One region of the Duganella sp. Root198D2 genome, then DNA from elsewhere that is predicted to be linked to it. Evidence: riboswitches for the same ligand, from Rfam matches in the RefSeq annotation. Region 1 holds a riboswitch; each other region holds the start of a gene.

Region 1 (6,351 bases):
GGCCCGCACGCGCACCAGCCATTCGCGTGCAACGCGGTTGCTGGTGGCAGGCTCGCGTCCCCAGGCGGCACTGGCGCCGGTACTGCCGCTACCGGCGCCGGCACCGCTGGCAAGCGGCGCCAGCGCAGCTTCGAGCGCTTCGCGCAGCGCCGGCTCCTGCTCGGCAAGGCCGGCGGCGGAAGCGGCCAGCGACAGGCGGCCGGCACGGTCGATCAGGCGAATCAGGTTCGGGTACAGGTCGCGAAACAGGCCTGAGGTGGTCACCAGCGCATCGCGCCGCACCGCGCCCGGCACCAGCCGCACGTCATTAACGATGCCGCGCGCATTCCATACCGGCTCGGCGCCCATCATGGCCAGCGCGAACGCCACCATCACGCCTTCGTCGCGCACCGCATCGGAGGCCCACAGCAGGATGCCTTCGCTGCCGGCGCCGGAGCGCTCGCGCGCGGCAGCCTTGGCGGCCAGGCTGGAGCCCATCTGGTAGCCGATTTTGGTCGGCAGGATATCGCCGTCGACGGCATGGAAATTGCGGCCGGTCGGCAGCGCTTCCGGCGAGCGCAGCGGGTCGTTGCCCTTGCCCGGTTCGATGAAGCGCCCGTCCAGCCCAGCCAGCAGCGAGCGCATTTCATTCAACGGCGAGGCGGCCAGCTTGCGCGCCACTTCGGGATCGTCGATGCCGCCCTTTTTCATCGATTCCAGCATCAGGTCAATGGACTCCTGCTTCCACGGCCGGCCGAAGATGTGCAGGCCGTGCGGCATGAACTTCTCCTGCAGCTTGGTCAGGTAGTGGCCAACTTCGTGCGCCAGCAAATCGTCGTCGGCCGCATCGAAGCCGATGCCGCGCACGGCCAGCACATCGGCCATCGAAGCTTCCAGTTCCGCTTTCAGGTTGAGGGCCACCACCCGTTCGCGCATCAGTTGCGCGGCCTTCGCCTTCAACGTCTCGGAGCTGGCTGCCTCGTAGCTCTCGACCACCTGGCGCAGCGACAGCAGCTCGTCGTACAGCGGCGTCGATGCCAGCGGCGGCGTCAGGTGGTCGACCATCACCGCCAGGCCGCGCCGCTTGGCTTGCGTACCTTCGCCGACGCCGTCCACGATGTAGGGATAGATGCCCGGCAGGTCGCCCGCGATCAGGCTGGGAAAGTCGTCGACCGACAAGCCGACCGCCTTCCCCGGCAGGAATTCATAGGTGGAATGGCGCCCGATATGCACCAGCGCATCGGCCTTGAAGCGGTCGCGCAGCCAGTGGTAAAAGGCCAGGTACTGGTGCGGCGGCGGCACGCTGGTGTTCGCATGCAGCAGTTCTTCCTCGACTTCCCAGCCGCGCGGCGGCTGCGGGCCGATGAATACATTGCCGAACACCATGCCCGGCACCAGCAGCTTGCCGCTTTCGACCATGATCTTGCCGGGCGCAGCTCCCCAGCCCTTCAAGCCTTCGATACCGTAAGACGACACGCGGCGGCGCAGCGGCTCCAGCGCGGAGCAGCGCCGCGCAGCCTTCGCTTGCAGGCAGGCGGCATAGCCATCGGCCAGCTCAGCGAGGTCGCGGATCGCTTTCTCGCGCTGAGGATGATCGGCTCCCTCCACCAGGTGCTGCAGTTCCTTGATCACGACTTCCGCCTGCTTGCGCCCCAGCACCCATTCGCCCGCGGCTTCCGCTTCCAGCACGTCGGCATGCAGGCGGCCCAGCAAACCGCTGGTCATCTCGCCTTGTACGCGCGGCGACAGCGTGCCGAACCACTTCGCATAATCGGCGGCGCTGACGCTGTTCACGGTGCCCGCCAGTTCGCGCAAGGCGCCGCGGTCTTCCGGCAGGTTGACGCCGTGCGCCATGATGCGGTCGAGCAGCGCTTCCGGCGTGGCGGGCAATTCGCCCACGGTGTAGCCGGCGTCCTTCATGGCATGCAGCATGTCGAACAGCGAAGCCGGCACGTCGAGGTTGTCGGCGCCGATATTCTGCCGGCCCGGCGGATGGTTGTAGTAGACCAGGGCCACGCGCTTGTCGCGGTTGGATTTGGCGCGCAGCGCCAGCCAGCGATCGATGCGCGCGGCCAGGCGCTCGGCTTCCGCCGCCAGCACCACCGGCGGGCGGTTCTCGATGCCGGTCAGCTTGTCGCGCTGCGGCTCGCCAAGGGCGGCCATCACGATCGGCTGGCCGATGCCCTGCAGCTCCGGCAGCGCCACGCGATACTGCACCGAGTCCGGCGGCAAGCCGTCCGGCGACAGGCGCCATTGCATGGGCGTGCGGTCGGACAGGCGGATCGCCTTGAACAGCGGAATGTCGAGCTTCTTGAATGCTTCGCTGACGGCCTCGCGTCCTTCGGCGGCGCCCACTACAAAGTCCTGCAGCACCACCATGGCGGCCGGCACGGCCGGTGCGATCAGTTCCGGCAAACGCTCCAGCGCTTCGCGCGATGCACCGCCCCAGCGCGGCAGCACCTGCACGCATTGCTGGCCAGTGCGCTCGACCTGGCGGCACACGGCGTCGGGCACCGTGCCGTCCATATTCGACAGGTCCAGCACCACTACCGTGGGCCGCGCCTGCAGGCCCAGCTGCGCCGCCCTGCCCCACGCTGCCGCGTCATGCAGCTCGCGCTGGCCGACACGCAGGCGCAGCGTCGGTTCCGGCTGCGGCTGCGCCAGGGCGTGCGACGGCTCGAGCAGGTGAGCGAACAGGGCCGCCGTGTTGTCGCGCCCCCCGGCCTGCCACACCTGGCGCGCAGCCAGCCACTGGCCCGCAGCCGGACGCGCCCTGGCCTCCTGCAGCGCCGCCTGCGGCGGCTGCTCGGCCGACAGCTGGCGCAGCGTTTCCGGCGAAAAGCCTTGCAGGCTGCCCTGCCGCCCGCGCGACAGCAGGCTAAGCGTGGCTTCGCCGTTCATGGCCAGCACCGTCGCCTGCGGGCGGGCATGGCGCGGCAAGGCTTCCTTCAGCCTGCGCGCCGGGTCGCCGAACAGCGATACCGCCAGGATGCTGTCGGCCTGCGCCAGCCACTGGGCGGCTTGCTTGTCGTCCGCCGCCATCCACTGCGCAGGAGTGCGCAGCACGATGCGGTCCTGCGGATGATCGGCCAGGTGGCGATGGGCGGCCTCGATGGCGATGGGCGCGGCGCGCTCGGTGACGATGGCAAACAGCACGGCGGCATTGGCACGCGCGCAAGCGAACGCACATAGCAGGACCGCAATGGTCCGGACAAAGGTAGTGGTAGGCACGACAGGATTCCGAGCACGCAAAACCACACCCCGGGCTTTGCACAATCAAAGTGACTGGCCGGTCTTCTGGCTCGCCTTCATCCTCCCCTGGCCTGGCCTTCCCGTGCGGTGCACAGTGGCGTTGGTCAGCTTCGTCCGGCTTACAGCAGCGGGGGCTGCGCCGGACTGGCGCAAGATGGCAATCCCGCGCGGCACCGGCTTCCCGTTTCACCTCCCTGCAGGCTTGCAAGAAGGCACCAATCACATAACGTGCGCCATTCTAGCAGAGTGGATTCCAGCGGCAATCTAGCTAGAAAAGCAACGACTGTTGTTATATGGATCCACTACTTCAAAATCATTGGTAATTCGAGAGAATTAGGTATTTACTGCTAAGTACGCGTCAAAGAACGTGTCTGGGAGAGTAAAAATGCATAACAAGACAACATTACAAGTCCTGGCAGCCGCCTCCGGACTTGCGGATGAGCGCATCCAGGAACTCTGGGAAGGGGCGGATATGTATGCCCGTGCCCAGGCTGGGGACCCGGATTCGCCGCGCTACCAGCAAGTGCTGCACGAGCGCATGGCGGCCATGGTCGAACGCGAAGTGGCCAAACGCCATGCCGCTGACGGCGAACCCTGGGTGCTGGCAGATGCCCACCTGGGCCAGATTGAAGTGTCGCTGTCCGACGCCCTGAAAGCCTTCGGCAGCCGCACGCACCACGTTATCCACTAGCAAGGCAAAGCCGCCAACACGGCTGTGAACCGCACCCCGATCCCGTGCCGTCCACAATGCGGTGCCTGTTGTACGGCGCCCGCAATCTCCAGCCCGATTCCCGGCATGCCTGAAGGCAAACCGGCGGGCGTGCCCTGCATCCAGCTCGATTCACAACGGCGCTGCAAGCTGTACGGCTTGCCCGAACGCCCCCGCGTGTGCGTCGAGTTCAGAGCCGATGAAGCGGTGTGCGGTGCGTCGCGCGAGCAGGCCATGCGCTGGCTGGGTTGGCCGAAGCTGTAGAATATCGCCCCATCATGAGTTTCCAATGCCGCCCAGCCTGTGGCGCCTGCTGCACTGCGCCTTCGATCACCTCGCCGATTCCCGGTATGCCGAACGGCAAGCCGGCCGGGGTGCGCTGCGTGCAGCTGGGCGACGATAATCTCTGCAGGATTTTCGGCCGACCCGAACGCCCGGCATTCTGCGGCGGCCTGCAGCCATCGGCTGAAATGTGCGGCGAGACGCGCGAGCAAGCCATGCACTGGCTCACCACGCTCGAGCTGGCCACAGCGCCCTGAACACGCCAGCGGGCAGTGGAAACGATTCCCAGCTAGAATGTTCAGCTATGAATCAAGCCATCGACCACCGCCATCGCCTGTCCACCCGCCTCGCCTTCCTGACCGCGGGCCTTGCCATGTCCGCTTGGGCGCCGCTGGTGCCCTATGCCAAGGAACGCCTGCAACTGGCGGAAGGCCCGCTCGGCCTGCTGCTGCTCTGCCTTGGCCTGGGTTCACTGCTGGCGATGCCGCTGACCGGCGCGCTGGCGGCGCGCTTTGGCTGCCGCAAGGTGGTGCTGTGGTCGGCGCTGGCGGTCTGCCTGGCCCTGCCCGGCCTGGCACTGGCGCCGACGCCGGTCCTGCTTGGGCTGGTGCTGTTCGTCTTCGGCGCCTCGCTGGGCACCATGGACGTGGCGATGAACGTGCAGGCCGTGATTGTCGAAAAGGCCAGCGGCGGCGCCCTGATGTCCGGCTTCCATGGCATGTTCAGCCTGGGCGGTTTCGCCGGCGCCGGCGGCATGGCGCTGCTGCTGTGGCTGGGCAGCGGCCCGCTGGTCGCCTGCCTGGCCATCGTGGCGCTGATCGTACTGCTGCTGTGGCGCGCCGGCGCCGACCTGCTGCGCGAACCGGAAGCGCGCGACGACGGCACCCCAAGCTTTGTCATGCCGCACGGCGCGGTGATCTTCATTGGCGCGCTGTGCTTCATCGTCTTCCTGGCCGAAGGCGCCATGCTGGACTGGAGCGCCGTGTTCCTGAGCGCCGAACGCGGGCTGGAAGAAGGCCGCGCCGGTCTCGGCTACGCCGCCTTCGCCGTCGCCATGACCGTGGGCCGCCTGACCGGCGACCGTGTGGTGGGCCGCTTCGGCGGACGCCGCGTGCTGCTGGCGGGCGGCCTGTGCGCCGCAGCCGGCTTCTTCACGGCAGTGGCCTCGCCCACGCCGGCCGTGGCGCTGGCCGGATTCGTGCTGATCGGCCTGGGCGCCTCCAACATCGTGCCCATCCTGTTCACCGCCGCCGGCAACCAGAACGCCATGCCGGCCAGCCTGGCGATTGCCGCCATTACCACCATCGGCTATGCCGGCATCCTGGCCGGTCCGGCCATGATCGGCTTCGTGGCCCACCTGTCCAGCCTGGACCTGGCCTTTGCCGCCCTCGGCGGGGCACTGTTGCTGGTAGCCGCCGGCAGCCGCCTGGTGCGGGTGCACTCCTGACGCAGCGCAAACCAGGGCCCCGGCAACGGCGCTACTCTTGACTGATGTGCATTGGTCGGCCGCGCTCATGGTAAGCTTCGTGCCCGCGCAGCATCCCGCCCGCGTTCCCCACCGACACATTTAGCAAAATCACAATGGATATCGTTCTCGCGCTGAAGGCTCTGATCATGGGTCTGGTCGAAGGATTTACCGAATTCCTGCCGATTTCCTCCACCGGCCACCTGGTGCTGGCGGGTAGTTTGTTGAATTTCACGGGCGAGAAAGCCAAAGTGTTCGAGATTGCCATCCAGGGCGGCGCCATGGTGGCGGTAATCTGGGAGTACCACAAGAAGATCTGCGAAGTCCTGTCCGGCATGTTGCGCGAAGCACGCGCGCGCCGCTTTGCGCTCAACGTGGCGGTGGCCTTCATTCCGGCCGCCGCACTGGGCTTCCTGTTCGAAAAGAAGATCAAGGCCGTGCTGTTCGCGCCGGAGCCGGTAGCGCTGGCCTTTATCATCGGCGGCCTGATCATCCTGTGGGTCGAACGCCGCGCCAGGAACAATCCGGTTGCCGTGCGCGTGCAGTCGGTGGACGATATGACCTTGCTCGATGCGCTGAAAGTCGGCTTCGCCCAGGTCTTCGCCCTGATTCCCGGCACCAGCCGCTCCGGCGCCACCATCATTGGCGGCATGATGTTCGGCCT
Region 2 (6,351 bases), on a different contig from region 1:
GAATGGCCATAAGCGCATGCTGGACTTCCTTGGCGGCCGCGCGCTGCTGGACCTGGGCCTGCGCCTGGGCGAAGGCACCGGCGCCGCGCTGGCCGTGCCGCTGCTGCACGCTGCCGTCAACTTCCTGAACCAGATGGCGACTTTCGAGTCGGCCCAGGTCAGCGAGAAGTCCGAGTAATCGCCCATGCAGCAGCTGCGCCTGTTCTTCATTGCACTGCAATTCTTCACGCGCCTGCCTATTCCGCGCTGGGTCGGTTTCGAGCCGGACTGGCTGCATCATGCCTCGCGCTACTTCCCTGCTGTAGGGCTGGTGGTGGCGGCGATTGCGGGGGGCGTCTACGCGGCGGCCGCATTCGTGCTGCCGCCGGCGGTTGCCGTGCTGCTGTCTACCGCTGCCGCCATTTATGCCACCGGCGCTTTCCACGAGGACGGGTTTGCCGATAGCTGCGACGGCCTTGGCGGCGGCCACACGCGCGAGCGCGTTCTGGAAATCATGAAGGATTCGCGCATCGGTGCCTATGGCGCCATCGGCATCGGCCTGATGCTGGCGACCAAGGTGGCGACGCTGGCCAGCATGCCGAAGCTGGCGGTGCTGGGCGCGCTGCTGGCGGCGCACCCGCTGTCGCGCCTCATGGCCTGCTCCCTGATCTGGCGCATGGAGTATGCGCGGGCCGAGGGCAAGGCCAAGCCGCTGGCGCAGGAGATGCGCAACGGCGAATTTGCCATCGCAGCGCTGACCGCAGCCCTCCCGGCCGCGGGTGCCGTGGCCCTGGGCTGGCTGTCGCCTGCCGCACTGGGCGCCGGCTTGGCCGGCATGCTGCTGGCAACGTTTTGGCTGGCACGCAAATTCCAGCGGCGCCTGGGCGGCTATACCGGCGACTGCCTCGGCGCCGTCCAGCAATTGACGGAAGCCGTGTTCAACCTCGGCGTGCTGGCCTGCGTGTGGAACTGATCCTTATCCGCCACCCCCAGCCCGACGTCGCATCCGGCGTGTGCTACGGCAGCAGCGACATCCCGGCGGCGGCGGACGCCCTCGCCGCCGGCTACGCCGCGCTGGCACCGCAACTGGCCGATGTCCTGGCGCGGGGCTATCGCCTGTATTCAAGTCCCCTGCAACGCTGCACTGCCCTGGCCTCCCTGCTGGGCGCCTTCGCGCCCGACGCACGCCTGATGGAAATGAATTTCGGCACTTGGGAACTGCGCAGCTGGCCCGACATCGCACGCGCCGAGGTCGATGCCTGGGCCGCCGACCTGCTCGGCTACCGCCCCGGCGGCGGCGAAACCGTGCGCGAAGTGGCCGGCCGGGTGCAATCCTTCCTCGACGCGCTACAGCACGACGCCATCGTGGTCTGCCACGCCGGCACCATCCGCTTGATGGCTGCCATCGCCGCCGGCGAGCCCCTGCAACAGGCGGCCGCCAAGCCAAACCACATCAAGTATTGCGAGATCCTTCGCTTGTCCTGGCCCGCCAAGCCCGTATAATGGCGGGGTTTTGGTGCCCGCAATCGAATTCTCGAATGCAGTTAAACGGGAAACACGGCGCTGTCCCTGACAGCCAACGTGTGCTGCCCCCGCAACGGTAAGCAAGTGCCGCCTTCAATGTGCGGCAGCGACCTCCCGGCCACTGTGCGAAAGCATGGGAAGGCCAGGCCGCCAGACTTGCCAGCCCGGATACCGGCCAGACCAGGTGGGAACGCGCCCTGCGCCCGTTCCTGTTCATGCCGGCTTACGGGGACGTGGGCCGGCGGCCCGTTAAGAAAGTTGTCATGTCTTTTCCCGTCACACGGCAAGCGGCCCTCGCGTCGCTGGCACTGGCCGTTGCCGCACCTGCCGTCCAGGCACAAACCCAGGTTCCGGTATTGAATTCCGTGCTGGTCACCGCCACCCGCACGCCGCAGGCAGCGCGCGACATCATCAGCGACACGCTGGCCATCGGCGCCGAAGAAATCGCGCGCAGCGGCGCCGGCTCCATCACTGAATTGCTGCAGCGCCAGCGCGGCATCGAAGTTACCCGCAATGGCGGCCCCGGCACCAACGCCAGCGTTTTCCTGCGCGGCTCCAACGGCAACCAGGTCATCGTACTGGTCGACGGCGTGCGCATCGGGTCCGCCAGCAGCGGCGCGGCGGCATGGAACGCGATTCCGCTGGGCGCGGTGGACCATATCGAGGTCGTCTACGGCCCGCTGAGCACCTTGTACGGTGCCGACGCTATCGGCGGCGTGGTGCAGATCTTCACCAGGAAAGGCCAGGGCAGCCTGGCGCTGGATGCCAGCGTGTTGGCAGGTACTTACGGTACGCGTTCCGGCAGCGCTGGTATTTCCGGCAGCGCCGGCGCCTTCAATTACGCGCTCAGCGCGGGCAAGGAACGCTCCCACGGCTTCTCCGCGACTCTGCCGGCAAGCACCAGCTACAACAAGGACGACGACGGCTACGAGCGCAAACACGCCAATGGGCAGCTGGCATGGCAGGTCGCGCGCGGCCACGAACTGGGCGCTCTGTTCCTGCATAGCGACCAGGAAGCGGGCTTCGACAGCGGCAGCAAGGTACGCGCATGGAGCACGCAAAAGATTGACACAGTCGCGGTTTATTCGCGCAATCGCCTGAGCGACGTGTGGCAGATGACGACGCAAGCTGCGCAATCGCGCGACAAGTCCGGCAGCTTCACCGCCAGCGCCAGCCAGATCGACACCAGGCAGGCCCAATACAGCTGGCAGAACGATATTGCGCTGGGATCCGATAGCCTGCAGCTGCTGGCCGAACATCGCAAGGAAGAAATCGAATCCAATACCGCAGCCCTGGTACGCGAGCGCAGTACCACTTCCTGGGCTGCCAGCTACAACATGAAGCGCGGCGAGCATCTGCTGGCCGCAGCCGCCCGCAATGACGACAGCTCTCAGTATGGTTCAAAGCGCACCGGCTCGCTGGGCTACGGCTACCGCTTCACGCCAGGGCTGCGCGTCAACGCCAGCTATGGCAGCAGCTTCCGGGCGCCGACCTTCAATGAGCTGTACTACCCAGGCTACGGCTTGCCGGCCAATCGTCCGGAACAGGGTCGCAACCGCGAGATCGGCATCCACTTCGAGCAGGGCGGCACCGCACTGGGTGCTGTCGCCTATCGCAACAAGCTGACCGACCTGCTGGTAAACACCACGCCTTGCCCACGGCCCGGCTTCCGCAACGGCTGCGCCTACAACGTCAACCAGGCCACGCTGGAAGGCATTTCGCTGTCGGCACGCCAGCAACTGGGCAACAGCTTCACGCTGTCCGCCAGCGCAGACCTGCAAAATCCGCAAGACGACGGCAGCGGCAAGCTGCTGGTGCGCCGCGCCAGGCGCCACGGCAATGTGGCGCTGGAATATACTGCGGGCAACCTGAATACCGGCGCCGAATGGCAGGTGTCCAGCTATCGCTTCGACGACGCGGCCAACCGCAACCGCCTGGGCGGCTATGGTTTGCTGAACCTGTATGCGGCCTGGGAATTCGACCGTTCCTGGACCGCCACCCTGCGCTTGAACAACGTGGCCGACAAACACCATGAACTGGCGCGCAACTACGCCACCGCCGGTTCCGCCGTGTATGCCGGCCTGCGCTACAGCTACAAATAAATGAGATAAGCTGCCCGTTATGCATCCTCTTTCCGCCAACCTGCGCCTGCGCGCCGTTACCGTCATCATCCTGCTGCTGCTGTTATCGCTGGCCAGCCTGGTGGCTGCCGGCATGATCGGATCGGTCAGTATTCCGCTGGCCGACATGCCTGGGGCGCTGAAGGAATTCATCAGCGGCCAGCCTGCCTCCTTGCCCGGCCATTTGCTTGGCCTGCGCGCCGAACGGGCCGCTACGGCTTTCGTCACCGGCGCTTCGCTGTCGCTGGCTGGCGTGATGATGCAGGCCTTGCTGCGTAACCCGCTGGCCGACCCTTATGTACTGGGCATTTCGTCGGGCGCCTCGGTCGGCGCCCTGGCGGCGTTATTGTTCATGTGCGCAGCGTGGATGGTGGATGCCGCCTCCTTCGCCGGCGCGGTCGTGGTATCGATGATGCTGTACTTCCTGGCGCGGCGCGACCTGCGCGGCGGCACCGCGGCGGAAGGCGGGACGGCCCTGCTGCTGTTGACCGGAGTGATCCTGTCTTCCGGCTGCATCGCCGTGGTCACCCTGATGCTGTCGATCGCCCCGGAAAGCCGCCTGCGCACCATGGTGTTCTGGCTGATCGGCGACCTGTCCGGCTCCCCGATCCGCTGGCTGCCGTGGATCGTACTGGCCGGTGGGCTGGCGTTTTCCTTGCGCGTAGCGCGTTCGCTGAACGTGATGGCGCTGCATGCCGAAGCGGCAGCCACGCTGGGCATCCGCGTCGGGGCCCTGCGCAAGGGCCTGTTCTTCTGTTCCGGCCTGTTGACCGCCAGCGCCGTCACCACAGCCGGCAGCATCGGCTTTGTCGGCCTGATCGTGCCGCACGCCTGCCGTTTCGCCCTGGGCCCGGACCACCGCTTGCTGGTGCCGAGCGCCGCCTTGATAGGCGGCGCCTACCTGGTGCTGGCCGACACCGTCGCACGCACCATCATCGCGCCGCAGCAGCTGCCGGCAGGCGTAGTGACCGCGCTGGTCGGCACACCGGTCTTCCTGTACCAATTGCACCGGCTGAGGAAATAAGATGATCGGCACCCATCAACTGCGCCTTGCCATGGGCAAGCGCATCCTGGTCGATAAGCTGGACTGGCAGGTCGGCGATGGCGAATGCTGGAGCGTGATCGGCCGCAACGGCGCCGGCAAAAGCACCTTGCTGCGCACCCTGGCCGGCCTGCGCCAGCCGGAAGCAGGCTATGTCAGCATCGACCGCCGCGCGCTGGGCGAATGGCCGCTGCAGGAACTGGCGCTCAAGCGCGCTTTCCTGGCGCAGGCGCGCAGCGATGCTTTCTCATACTCGGTGATCGAAACCGTGCTGTCGGCACGCCATCCCTACCACGATAACCGGTATTGGGAAAACAGCGACGACCATCATGCCGCGATTGCAGCACTGGCCGCGATGGAAGTCGATCACCTGGCAGCGCGCGACGTGCGCACGCTGTCCGGCGGCGAGCGCCAGCGCGTGGCAATCGCCGCCATGCTGGCGCAGGATACCCCCCTGCTGCTGCTGGATGAGCCTGCCAATGCGCTCGACCTGGCGCACCAGGTCAGCGTGATGTCGCTGCTGTCCAAGCTATGCCGCGAACAGCGCAAGACCGTGGTAATTGTCGGCCATGACCTGACGCTGGCGCACAGCGTTTCTTCGCACGCACTGCTGCTGATGGGCGACGGGCGCTGGCTGGCCGGGCCGGTCGCAGAGGTCATGCAGCCGCCTGTCCTGAGCGAATACCTCGACCATCCAATCGAAATCGTTCGCCACGGCGAGCGTACCATCTTCATTCCCGGGAGCCCCCAATGAGCGACATCAACGACCGCCACCGCGACCGCATGGCGCGCAAGAAGGCCATCATCGACGCCAAGATCGCGGCAGCCGACAAGAATATCGGCGTCCTGATCGTCAATACCGGCAATGGCAAGGGCAAGAGTTCGAGCGGCTTCGGCATGGCGATGCGCGCCATGGGGCATGGCATGAAGGTAGGCGTGGTGCAGTTCATCAAGGGCGCCATGTCGACCGGCGAGGAGCAGTTCCTGCGCCGCTTCCCGGAAGAATGCAGCTTCCACGCCATGGGCGAGGGCTATACCTGGGAGACCCAGAACCGCGAGCGTGATGTCGAGAAGGCGCAGCAGGCCTGGGAGCAGGCGCGCGCCTTCCTGCGCGATCCGTCCTACGGCATGGTGGTGCTGGATGAACTGAACATCGCCCTCAAGTACCGCTACCTGGACGTGCACGAAGTGATTGCCGATTTGCTGGACCGGCCAGAAATGCAGCACGCCGTGGTCACCGGCCGCGCCGCGCCGCAGGAGCTGATCGACGTGGCGGATACCGTGACTGAAATGACCGTGGTCAAACACGCTTTCAAGGCCGGCATCGCGGCGCAGCCGGGCACCGAATGGTAGCCCGCGCCGTCCTGATTGCCGCCGCGGCTTCCGGGCAAGGCAAGACCACCGTCACAGCGGCGCTGGCGCGCAAGCTGGTCCGCGCAGGCCGCCGCGTGCGGGTCTTCAAATGCGGCCCGGATTTCATCGACCCGATGGTGCTGGCGCGGGCATGCGGTTCCCCGGTCGAATCGCTTGACCTGTGGATGGTCGGCGCTGAACGCTGCCGCGCCTTGCTGGCCGCAGCGGCTGCGCAGGCCGACGCGATCCTGGTGGAAGGCGTGATGGGCTTGTATGACGGCACGCCCTCCGCGGCCGACCTGTCGCGCGAATTCGGCCTGCCGGTACTGGCGG
Region 3 (6,351 bases), on a different contig from region 1:
CTTTCTTGTGTAAGAGCAGGAATAATATGAATAATCCTTCACGTTTCATATTCGCATTCCCGACTCCCCTCATGACTGATAACAAAAGCTCCCGCGTCTCCTCGAGAAGAAGGCCAAAACAGGCCCGCTCAAATGACCTCGTTGGCGCGATACTGCAGGCAGCTATTCAGGTTTTAGCAAAAGAAGGTGCTCGCCGCTTCACTACGACAAGGGTGGCGGAGCGCGCCGGCGTGAGCGTGGGGTCGATCTACCAGTACTTCCCCAACAAGGCGTCCATCCTGTTCCGCCTTCAGAGCGACGAGTGGCAGCAGACCTCGTCCATGCTGACCGAAATCCTGCAAGATCCAGCGAAACCGCCGCTGGACCGCATGCGCGAACTGGTACATGCCTTTGTACGTTCGGAATGCGAAGAGGCGGCGGTGCGGACTGCCCTTAATGATGCGGCGCCGCTGTACCGCGACGCGCCGGAGGCGATCGAGACCAAAGCTGCCGGCGACCAGATGTTCCGGCTCTTCATCGACGAGGCGCTGCCCAAGGCTACCGACGCGGAGCGCACATTGGCGAGCGACCTGGTGATGGATACGCTCAGCGCCGTCGGGCAGCAGTTTTCACAAGAGCCCCGCAGCGACGAAGAAATTACAGCCTATGCAGGCGCCCTGGCCGATATGCTGTGCGCATACCTGGCCGGGCTGGGCGCTCAGAACACCGCGCGCAAGGTCAAACGCACCGTACGTGGTTCGCCGGGGTGAAAGTGAATGTCGGATACGCCCTCTGCCGGCTCGCCGGCAAGTCGTGAGGGGTAGTAGTAATCGACATCGCTCGCCTCGCGGTCGAACAGGTTGAACACGTCGGCCGTCAATTGCCAACGGCGATCGAAGCGATAGGTAGTGCGCAGGTAGGCAAGCGCCGTGCTGGCTGAGCGAATGCTGTTATCTTCCACCAGCGGACGCGGACCGAAATAGCGCAGCTGGAACGCACCGGACCATGGGCCGATGTCGTTCAGTGTCGCACCAAATGACACCACCTTTTCCACAGCGCCCGGAACACGGTCGCCGGCCGCATCGAACTCCGTGTAGCGGGCGCGCGAATAGGCCAGGTCGAAGTCCAGCAGCAAATGGCTGGTGGCTGCATAGTGGTTGTTCCATTCGATGCCGGAACGTTTACTGGCGCGGCTAGGTGCGGTGTCGCCTGCATCGCCGGAGAACACCAGCTCGGAGCCAGAACGCAGGCGCCACAGCGCCATCGAGCTTTGCAAGCCAGGCACGAACTCGCTGCGTGCGCCGATTTCCGAGCCACGTGTCTTCACCAGCGGTGTGACGGGCTCGACGGGCTCGCGCTCGCGTGGCGACAGGCGGGCCGTGGCGCCGCGCGCGTCGTTGCTATGGAAGCCTTCTCCGTAGTTCACGAAAAACTCCGTCTTGCTCCAGGGCCCCAGGATCAATGAGAGCTTGGGCGATGCAATGTGATCGTTCACCTTCCCGGAGTTTTCCAGGATAGAGCTGGCGACATCAAAGCTGTAGCGGTCATAACGCAGGCCGGTGATGGAGCGCAGCCAAGGCGTCCACTGCACGGTGTTCTGGAACCACACCGCCACGCTGCCTTCTGTCACGCGCGACTCGGCGATCGGGTGCAGCACGCGCTGCTGCGTCGTTGCATACAGGCCGACCGGGGCAATGCGGTCGAAGCGGCCCTGCACGCCGATGCTGTTTTCCATCGAGCGGTCACCAAATTGCCCGAACCAGGTCTGGGTCAGGTCGAAGCCAGTCATCTTGCGGCGTTCGGTTTGCAGGACCTGGTCGCCGTTGACCGGATCATCCAGGAAGTAGGTGACGTCGTTGTACAGCGCCAGGTCATTGCGCACCACGTAGGCGTGGGCTTCCGTCAGCGAATCGCCAACACGCTTGCGCCATTCGCCGGAAAGGCTGTAGCGCGCCGTGCGGCCGCCATCGCTTGGATCGGCCGCGCCAAACTCGTCGAGGCGCCCGTCCTGCACTGCGCGCAACGGAATCTGGCTGGTAGCGTGCCAGCCTGCTTTGTAAGCCATGCCGGTAATGCTGAATCGTTCCGCGCTGGTCCCCGAGCTGTAGCGCAGCACGCCAGTCGACTTGTGGAATCTCTCCGGCATCTGCCATGGGCCGTCGTTGTGGCCCAGATCCAGTGCGTACAACAGGTTGCCGTTGCCAACCTCGGTGGAATTCGCCACGACGCCGCGGCGATAGGCATGCACACCGGCGGTAAGCGATGCGAAGCCTTCGTTCAGCTTATCGGCCAGACCCATGTGCGCAGCACCAGCCGAGGCGAAGTCGCCTTCGTCGGCGTAATAAGGGCCTTTGCGGTAGCGGATCTTGCTTACCAGCTCCGGGATCAGAAAGTTGAGGTCCGTGTAGCCCTGGCCGTGTCCGTGTGTACGCATATTGACCGGCATGCCGTCGACGAAGGTGGCGAAGTCGGTGCCGTGGTCCAGATTGAAGCCGCGCAGGTAGTATTGGTTCGCCTTGCCATCGCCGCTATGCTGGGCGACGATCATGCCCGGAACGAATTCCAGGATTTCGCCGGGCCGCAAAGCGGGCCGGTTGGCAATCAATGCTGCGGTGATGGTTCCTTCGCTGGCTGCGTCGGAAGTGCGGATGCCATTGTCGTAGTGGTGGCCAACAACGTACACCCTTGCTGGTGCTTCCTGCTCTTGTGCGTGCGCGACAGCGCACAACGCCCCCGCGATCATGGGGATCAATGATTTTTTCATTATGGATGCTTGAATCGGCAATCCCGCCCACCTCCCCGTGAGCGCGACCGAACAGCGCACGCATCGTTGCCGACGTGTGCACCACCTGTCTGGCCGGTATCCGGGCTGGCAAGGCGGACCGTCTTGCCTTCCCATGCTTGCGCACAGTGGCTTGAGAGACGACCTGTCGTGAAGAACGACGCTTGCTTACCGTTGCGGGGGCAGCACACCTTGGCTTGCTGGCTGAAGCAGCATGGCCATGTGTTTCCCGTTTAACTGCGCGCTTGAACGCGCGCGAGGCACCAAACGGCGGCGATTATACGCTATGCATTGTTGTTATCCTGCCACCTGTCGGTATAAACCAGGTCGGCAAGTTTGCCGCGCTTTGCCCACCCTTCGAGTTCCAGCATCGGCTTGGGATAGAAGCCGGCAACGTGACCCAGGCAGATGATGGCGACCGGTTTGCCGCCCTCCGGTATGCCCAGCAAAGACGCCAGCCTGGCCGGGTCGAATAGCGACACCCAGCCCATACCCAAGCCTTCAGCGCGGGCGGCCAGCCACATGTTCTGGATGGCGCAGGCGACCGAGGCCAGGTCCATCTCGGGCAAAGTGCGGCGGCCGAAGATGTGCCTTTCGCGCTGGTCCATCAGGGCCGCCACCAGCACTTCGCCGCATTCGCGGATACCTTCGACCTTCAGCCGCATGAATTCCTCGTTGCGCTCGCCCAGGGCTGCGGCGGTAGCCTGGCGTTCTTCATCGACCAGCCGGTACATCTGCTCGCGCAAAGCGGGGTCCTGGATGCGGATGAAGCGCCACGGCTGCATCAGCCCAACGCTGGGCGCCTGGTGGGCTGCGGCCAGCAGGCGCATGAGCAGGTCTTCATCCACTGCACCGGGCACGAAGTGACGCACGTCGCGCCGTTCGGCAATCACACGATAAACGGCATCAATTCCTGCCTGGTCAAAACTACTCTGCACTTCTACTCTCACTGTTGATGGAACACGATTTCCTCGACGGCCTGTCCATTGCACAGGTGTTGGTCGATGATGCGGTCCATGTTCTCGGGAGTGACATTGTAGTACCAGGTGCCATCCGGCTGGACGCAGGCGATCGGGCCGCCCTTGCAGGCGGCGAAGCAGCTTACCCGGCTGCGCTTCACACGCAGCTCGCCTTCGTTCAGGCCCGCGGCCTTGAATTTATCTCCAAGACTATCGAACAAGGCCTGCGCTTGGCCGTCGGCGGTGCAGCGCGGGCCGGTACAGATCAGCAGATGGCGGTGGTAGCTGCTGATTTTTGGTTTGACTGGAGCGTCGCTCATGCCTCGCCCCCGTCCACTTCAGTGACTGTTTCGGCTTGCCACGGCTCGTCCAGCGTGGCCTGGATGTAGTCGGCCGGTAGGCGGTACTGCGCTGCCAGTGTTTCGATGCTGGCGCCGGCTTCGTGTTCGGCGCGCAGCGTATCCAGCCATCCCAGCAAGCCGGTCGACAGCGAGCGGCCTGCGCGTTCACCTTCGCGCGTCGTCCCGCCCTCTTGCATATCGTATTTGTTGGCGTAGCCGCGCGGGGTGACCATCAGGCCATTACGGATGAAGGTATTGCTGTTGCCGATCAGGACGGTGCTAAGCATGCCGATGTCGGCGTCGCCCATGCAGTCCAGGGTGGTGAAGACAATGTTTTCGCGGCGGCGGTAGGCACTCTTGACGATGGCCACGGGGGTGTCGGGGCGGCGGTGGCGCAGGAACAGGCGTTGCGCTTCAACGATCTGGCGCGTGCGGCGGCCGCTTTTCGGGTTGTACAGCGCCACCACAAAGTCCGCCATCGCTACCGCATCCAGGCGGCGTGCGATGGTTGGCCAGGGCGTCAGCAGGTCGGACAGCGAGATCGCGCAGAAGTCGTGCGTCAGCGGTGCGCCGACCAGGGCGGCGCAGCTATTCAGTGCGGATGCGCCGGGGATGATCTCCACCTGCACCGGGTCCTCCGGCGTCCAGCCGGACTGGAACAGCACCTCGTAGGTCGGGCCGGCCATGCCGTAGACGCCGGCGTCGCCGGAAGAGATCAGCGCGACCTTCTTGCCGGCGCGTGCCGCCTCCAGGGCGCTGACTGCGCGGTCCAGTTCCTCCGTCATCGATTTGCGGATGATTTCCTTGCCTTCAATGAGGTCGGCCACCAGCTTGATGTAGGTGACATAGCCGATGACTACGTCGGCTTCGGCGATGGCATCACGGGCGCGCTGCGTCATGTGCTCTACGCTGCCGGGGCCGATCCCCACCAGCATGATCTTGCCCGCGGTAGCGGCTTGTTCGAGTTGTGCGTTCATGGGTTCTTCCTTGCGATGGAGACGGTGACATTGCGGTTGTCCACGCCTCGCAGTTTGAATTTTTCAACGACCAGTGCGGTCATTGGTGTGCCTGGGCCGGCTGCCAGCAGCGCGGCCGCCTCGCTGACCGATGGCGTTCCGGTGTAGCGGCGCACCGTTTCGGATGGATTGGGTACCGGCACCGCGGCCAGTTCTTCCGGGGCGTAGAAATGCAGCGGCCAGCCGGCTTCCTGCGCGAAGGCGAGCAGCGCCTCCTCATCGCGCTTCAGGGTGATGCTCGCGGCGGCGGCCACTTGGCCAGGCTGGGCGCCGGCTGCGCGCAGTGCTGCGTGTACAGCATCACGAACCGTTTGCAGCATGGCGCCACGGTCGCAACCCAGGCCGATAGTAAACATGCTCACGCTGTGCTTTCCTGCGGCGGGCGGTAGACCACCAGGCGCTCGTGCAGCGCATTCCAGCGTTCTTCCGGTACCTCGGCATGGGTTACCCACAGCAGCGCGGTGTAACGTTCCAGCAGCACATCGTCGAAGCGGGTGAAGAAGTGGATGTTTTCCGGCAGCGGCGTTGGGCGGGTCCACCAGTTTGGGCTGCCCGCTTCCTGCACGAAGGCGATCGGTTCGCCGTTCACGACGTGCGCCGAGACGCGCGTGATGTTGATCTTTGGCGCCTCGACGCGCCAGCCAAGGTGGCGCCCGAGGATATCCACAGGGATCGTGCGGCCGACGTCCGATGCGGTGGTCAGCACCGGTGCTGCACCCAGCAGGTCGGCTACGCGCTCGCTCCATTCGTTGGCGCCGCCGACGTGGCCGGACAGCACCGGGATGACGTACTGGCCGGCGTCGTCGACCACGATCACGCCCGGGTCTTCATCCTTGCTGCGCAGGTGCGGCGCGATCAGGCGCACTACGGCGCCCAGCGACACGAAGAATATGACCTGGTCGTAGCCTGCAAACAGTGGGCCGATTTCGTCGCGCAGTGCGCCGTCGTAAGCGCGGACCTTGTTCGGCAAGCCGGTAAACTGCGCCGCGAACTTGGCGGACGTGCAGATATCGGCGCCGGGCAGGTCGCCGGCCAGGCGTGCTGCCTGCGCTGCGCCGTGCTTGGTGATGGCGACCAGGCATAAGCGCGGGGTCGATGTGTCCACAATTGATAAGCTGCTCATGCAGTCTCCAGGGAGGTTGGTTGGGGGCTGGTCTTTTTAAGGCAGCCTTTGATTCGTTCGCCGCGAATGCGATGCGGGTGTTTGAGGATCAGCAGCGAGAGGTAGCTGACTTTGGTGCCGCGCAGTGCAAGGATTTCGTCGGCGCTGAAGC

The links. Region 1 has a riboswitch for cobalamin ahead of ASE26_RS27855 (cobaltochelatase subunit CobN). Riboswitches for the same ligand answer to the same signal wherever they lie in the genome.
Region 2: another riboswitch for cobalamin. It lies ahead of ASE26_RS19500 (TonB-dependent receptor domain-containing protein); the one in region 1 lies ahead of ASE26_RS27855 (cobaltochelatase subunit CobN).
Region 3: another riboswitch for cobalamin. It lies ahead of ASE26_RS14015 (TonB-dependent receptor); the one in region 1 lies ahead of ASE26_RS27855 (cobaltochelatase subunit CobN).

The regions. Positions count from the first base shown of each region.
Region 1 covers NZ_LMIC01000050.1:204,708-211,058, reverse strand. The annotation lists gene ASE26_RS27855 (cobaltochelatase subunit CobN) at 1-3,210, opposite strand, end outside; cobalamin riboswitch at 3,249-3,466, opposite strand; gene ASE26_RS27850 (hypothetical protein) at 3,617-3,922, shown strand; gene ASE26_RS30365 (YkgJ family cysteine cluster protein) at 3,962-4,204, shown strand; gene ASE26_RS27845 (YkgJ family cysteine cluster protein) at 4,219-4,479, shown strand; gene ASE26_RS27840 (MFS transporter) at 4,527-5,669, shown strand; gene ASE26_RS27835 (undecaprenyl-diphosphate phosphatase) at 5,804-6,351, shown strand, end outside.
Region 2 covers NZ_LMIC01000024.1:12,886-19,236, reverse strand. The annotation lists gene cobT (nicotinate-nucleotide--dimethylbenzimidazole phosphoribosyltransferase) at 1-178, shown strand, start outside; gene ASE26_RS19510 (adenosylcobinamide-GDP ribazoletransferase) at 185-952, shown strand; gene ASE26_RS19505 (histidine phosphatase family protein) at 943-1,482, shown strand; cobalamin riboswitch at 1,477-1,698, shown strand; gene ASE26_RS19500 (TonB-dependent receptor domain-containing protein) at 1,767-3,605, shown strand; gene ASE26_RS19495 (iron ABC transporter permease) at 3,625-4,647, shown strand; gene ASE26_RS19490 (ABC transporter ATP-binding protein) at 4,649-5,419, shown strand; gene cobO (cob(I)yrinic acid a,c-diamide adenosyltransferase) at 5,416-6,018, shown strand; gene ASE26_RS19480 (cobyrinate a,c-diamide synthase) at 6,012-6,351, shown strand, end outside.
Region 3 covers NZ_LMIC01000012.1:319,370-325,720, reverse strand. The annotation lists gene ASE26_RS14020 (TetR family transcriptional regulator) at 27-749, shown strand; gene ASE26_RS14015 (TonB-dependent receptor) at 698-2,743, opposite strand; cobalamin riboswitch at 2,817-3,044, opposite strand; gene bluB (5,6-dimethylbenzimidazole synthase) at 3,046-3,699, opposite strand; gene ASE26_RS14005 (ferredoxin) at 3,708-4,040, opposite strand; gene cobJ (precorrin-3B C(17)-methyltransferase) at 4,037-5,038, opposite strand; gene ASE26_RS13995 (cobalamin biosynthesis protein) at 5,035-5,433, opposite strand; gene ASE26_RS13990 (cobalamin biosynthesis central domain-containing protein) at 5,436-6,200, opposite strand; gene cobI (precorrin-2 C(20)-methyltransferase) at 6,197-6,351, opposite strand, start outside.